DNA from 2 places in the Pseudogracilibacillus sp. SE30717A genome. Region 2 is predicted to be linked to the other one. Evidence: a T-box and tRNA genes for the amino acid it is inferred to sense, from the RefSeq annotation. Region 2 holds a T-box; the other holds one or more tRNA genes.
The links. The T-box of region 2 lies ahead of serS (serine--tRNA ligase). A T-box ahead of a tRNA ligase gene usually reads a tRNA of that ligase, here a tRNA-Ser.
Positions count from the first base shown of each region.

Region 1 (2,387 bases), on a different contig from region 2:
GGGATTTGAACCCTCGCGTGCCGGAGCCACAATCCGGTGCGTTAACCACTTCGCCACGACCGCCATCATCATTAGGTGTATATTATTCCACTATGGCAGGGGTAGTAGGAATCGAACCCACATCAAAGGTTTTGGAGACCTTCGTTTTACCATTAAACTATACCCCTATATTAAGTGGTGGAGGGGGGCAGATTCGAACTGCCGAACCCGATGGGAGCGGATTTACAGTCCGCCGCGTTTAGCCACTTCGCTACCCCTCCACGTTAAGTGCTTATAATTAAATGTGGCTCGAGACGGAATCGAACCGCCGACACAAGGATTTTCAGTCCTTTGCTCTACCGACTGAGCTATCGAGCCAAAGTATTATGGCGATCCGGACGGGACTCGAACCCGCGACCTCCAGCGTGACAGGCTGGCATTCTAACCAACTGAACTACCGGACCATAACAACAATCTTACCAATAATAAAATACCATTAATAATTGGTATTAGTCAAATGAATCAATTATATGATATTTGGTTGCGGGGGCAAGATTTGAACTTGCGACCTTTGGGTTATGAGCCCAACGAGCTGCCAGACTGCTCCACCCCGCGATATAAATTAAATTATTTTCGACCTGCTATTTTGGTAGGACCTAAGGTTCCCGTCGTAGCTCTTACATGTAGAAGATGCTGCAGGTAAAAATATGGTGGAGGATGCAGGGCTCGAACCTGCGACCCCTTGCTTGTAAGGCAAGTGCTCTCCCAGCTGAGCTAATCCTCCGTTAAATATAATCTATTAAGATATATTATAGCATTTTTTAAAAATATTGGTGACCCGTACGGGATTCGAACCCGTGTTACCGCCGTGAAAGGGCGGTGTCTTAACCACTTGACCAACGGGCCAGTTTTTATATGCTGGCGGAGAGCAAGGGATTTGAACCCTTGAGACCACGTTAGTGGCCTACACGATTTCCAATCGTGCTCCTTCGACCAACTCGGACAGCTCTCCGAATGGCTCCACAGGTAGGGTTCGAACCTACGACCGATCGGTTAACAGCCGATTGCTCTACCACTGAGCTACTGTGGAATATGATTAATATAGAAGATATTTAAGTTTTGTTCAAACTTTTCAATGGCTCATCGTACAGTACTATCCACTTTAACGAAAATAAATATTCGTTTTCTGCCGATTTGTTCTACCACTGTGTTAGTGTGAAATACGTTAAAATAAAAATAGTTGATTTTTATGTACCTACAAACATTTTATCTTTTGTTTGAAGCCACTGAATTTTAGCGACAATTTATATTATATCTCTTTCTAAAAAAAATGCAAGCTTATTTAATAAAAACTTTTAAATTTCTTTTTAAACGTCTTAATAATGCTGTTATGTCCTTTAAATAAAAACAATATTTATCCCTTCTATCATAAGAAGGGATGTTAAATTTATTTAATTAATTGATCAATTTTTTCAACAAGTGTAACGATCTCAGGCTTGCTTACTTGAGCACTCGCTCCAACCGTTTCTCCTTTATGAAAAAGATCTTTCGTAATTAACGAAGAAAATATAATGACAGGGATATCCTTTAACTGTGAATTTCCTTTAATCCTTCCTGTTAAATGATGTCCATCCATTTGTGGCATTTCTATATCTGTAATTACTATATTAACTTCTTCCCTTAGGTTAACAGATTCATTCTCAGTTAAACCTTCTAGGTGCTCCCATGCTTCTTTACCATTTTCAAAAAAAAGTATATCTTCATAACCAGCTTCAGATAAAGTGTCTTTTAATAATTGACGAAGCATTGCAGAATCCTCGGCTACAATTAATTTTTTTGTGGAACGCTCTCGTGGACCAAGTACTTTTAAGCTTTCAACATTAACGCCCGATTTTGGATCAATTTCCACAACTACTTTTTCAAAATCTAATAAAATAGACATTTGATCTTCAAGTTTGATAATTCCTATAGCATAAGCATGTTCTCCTGAAGACAACTCAGATGGTTTTTCTATTTGTTCCCAAGAAATTCGGTGAATTCTTGATACATGATGAACTCTAAATGCTACTTTTACTTGATTTAGCTCAGCAATAATAAATTTATCACGTTCAGGATTTTCTGATTCCGGTATATTTAAAACATGAGATAAATTAATAACAGGCAAGACCTCTTCACGTAAACGAATAACTCCCTCAACATGCTCATGAGAGTTTGGTATCTTTGTTACTTCTACTGCATTTATAATTTCTCTTACTTTCAATACATTAATACCGAAGATTCCGGAACCAATCTCAAACATGATCACTTCCAACTCATTCGTACCGCTTTCTAATAAGATATCCGTTTGCGTTGAACTCATTTCTACTTGCCTCCAATTTATCTTTATAAAAATTGCAACTAAAGTACTA
Region 1 covers NZ_JAXHDF010000010.1:101,594-103,980, forward strand. The annotation lists tRNA gene SPD48_RS16010 (tRNA-His) at 1-63, opposite strand, end outside; tRNA gene SPD48_RS16015 (tRNA-Trp) at 94-167, opposite strand; tRNA gene SPD48_RS16020 (tRNA-Tyr) at 176-260, opposite strand; tRNA gene SPD48_RS16025 (tRNA-Phe) at 285-357, opposite strand; tRNA gene SPD48_RS16030 (tRNA-Asp) at 367-443, opposite strand; tRNA gene SPD48_RS16035 (tRNA-Met) at 518-594, opposite strand; tRNA gene SPD48_RS16040 (tRNA-Val) at 688-763, opposite strand; tRNA gene SPD48_RS16045 (tRNA-Glu) at 811-885, opposite strand; tRNA gene SPD48_RS16050 (tRNA-Ser) at 899-991, opposite strand; tRNA gene SPD48_RS16055 (tRNA-Asn) at 995-1,069, opposite strand; gene SPD48_RS16060 (chemotaxis protein) at 1,427-2,338, opposite strand.
Region 1: it encodes a tRNA-Ser, which carries the amino acid that the T-box ahead of serS (serine--tRNA ligase) is inferred to sense. The anticodon was not compared.

Region 2 (2,387 bases):
AATCAGTTCGAATGTTTCGTTAGTGAAAGACCTTTCTTAATTTAACATTATTTAATAATGTCTTTCCCACCCATATATGGACGAAGCACTTCTGGAATGACAACTGACCCATCTTCTTGCTGGTAATTTTCAATAATTGCTGTTACCGTTCTGCCAATCGCAAGTCCTGATCCGTTTAATGTATGGACATATTCTAATTTTCCTTCATTATTTCGATAACGGATCCCAGCACGTCTTGCTTGGAAATCTTCAAAATTTGAACATGAAGAGATTTCACGATATGTTTCTTGTGCGGGTATCCATACTTCAATATCATACTTTTTAGCTGCAGTAAATCCTAAATCTCCTGTACACATACTCATTACTCGATAAGGTAATTCAAGCAATTGTAGTACCTTTTCAGCTTGATTGGTTAACACCTCTAAAGCATCATAAGAATCTTCAGGTTTTACAAAATTAACAAGTTCAACCTTATTAAATTGATGTTGTCTTATAAGTCCTCTCGTATCACGTCCGGCAGATCCAGCCTCTGAACGGAAATTAGCACTATAGGCAACGTATTTTTTTGGTAACTCATCTTCTTTTAAAATTTCATCACGATGATAGTTCGTGACAGGAACTTCAGCAGTTGGAATTAAGAAATAATCCCATTCTTCTATTAAAAAAGCATCATCTTCAAATTTTGGTAATTGACCAGTCCCTGTTAAACTTTTTCGATTTACTAAGTAAGGGGGGATCATTTCTACATAGTCATGTTCATCTGCATGTAAATCCATCATGAAACTCATAAGAGCTCTTTCTAACCGAGCACCTAATCCTTTATAAAAAACAAAACGGCTTCCAGTTACTTTTGCAGCCCGTTCAAAGTCAACAATCTCTAAATTAGTTGCAATATCCCAATGAGGCTGGACTTCAAAGTCGAAAGAAGGTTTTTCTCCCCAAGTTCTCACTTCTACATTATCTTCTTCATCTTCTCCAACTGGCACACTTTCATGTGGAATATTAGGTATTGATAACATGACATGTTCCAGTTTATTATCAACTTCTTCTAATTCAGTATCTAAATTCTTTATTTTCTTTCCAACTTCTTGCATTTCCTGAATTAATGAAGAAGCATCCTTCTTTTCTCTTTTCATAATAGAGATTTGCTTAGATGTTTCGTTTCTTTTTGCTTTTAATTCTTCTACTTCCATAATAATAACACGTCGGCGCTGATCTAATTGTACAAAATTATCTAATTCCGATAAATCTTCTCCGCGATGTGTTAATTTTTCTTTCACTTCTTCAAAATTATTTCTTAATAATTTACGATCTAACATACTAATGCTCCTTCCTAAGAAATTTTACAATTGTATGGTATTTTAACCATAAAACAAAAAACTCCCATCCCTAATAAAATCAGGGACGAGAGTTTTTCCCGCGTTGCCACCCAAATTGAAGATAATTATCTTATCTCCCAGCTTTATTGTTGGTAACGGAACAAGCCGAATTTATTTATCATAAATTTGTTCAAGGATGGATTCCTAACCGCTTTTTATCGATTTACACCAACCATCGACTCTCTAGGAAAAAAGCTAGTTAATACTAATTCCTATCATTACAATTTTTATTTATCTTTTCGTTAGCATATCATAAATTGAGGGAATTGCAATTTATTTATTTACTGCGATCAGCCATGCGATCAAAGCCTTGTAACGTACTCATTTCAATTCCTTTCATCGCTGTCCCTAAATCCTTAGATAATTCTGCAATTAACTTATAATCTTGATAATTAGCTGTTGCTTCAACGATTGCTTTAGCAAATTTTTCAGGGTTGTCTGATTTAAAAATTCCAGATCCAACGAATACTCCGTCGGCCCCTAATTCCATCATTAACGCTGCGTCGGCAGGAGTTGCTACACCACCTGCTGCATAATTGATAACTGGTAAACGTCCTTGTTCACGGATTTCCATTAATACATCAAATGGAGCACTGTTGTCACGTGCAAATACCATTACTTCATCTGCACTCATAGATACCAATTGTTTAATTTCTGCATTAATCTGACGTAAATGGCGTACCGCTTCAACAATATTACCTGTTCCTGGTTCACCTTTTGTACGTAGCATTTTTGCTCCTTCACCGATACGGCGAGCAGCTTCTCCAATATTTCGGCAGCCACATACGAATGGAACTGTAAAATCAGACTTTTTAATATGGAATACATCATCCGCTGGTGTTAAAACTTCACTTTCATCAATGCAATCGACACCTAAAGATTCAAGCACACGAGCTTCTACAATATGACCGATTCTTCCTTTAGCCATTACCGGAATAGAGACTGCCTCCATAACTTCTTGTGTAATTGTCGGATCAGCCATTCTTGCTACGCCACCTTCTTTACGAA
Region 2 covers NZ_JAXHDF010000001.1:444,749-447,135, reverse strand. The annotation lists gene serS (serine--tRNA ligase) at 48-1,319, opposite strand; T-box leader at 1,398-1,607, opposite strand; gene pdxS (pyridoxal 5'-phosphate synthase lyase subunit PdxS) at 1,657-2,387, opposite strand, start outside.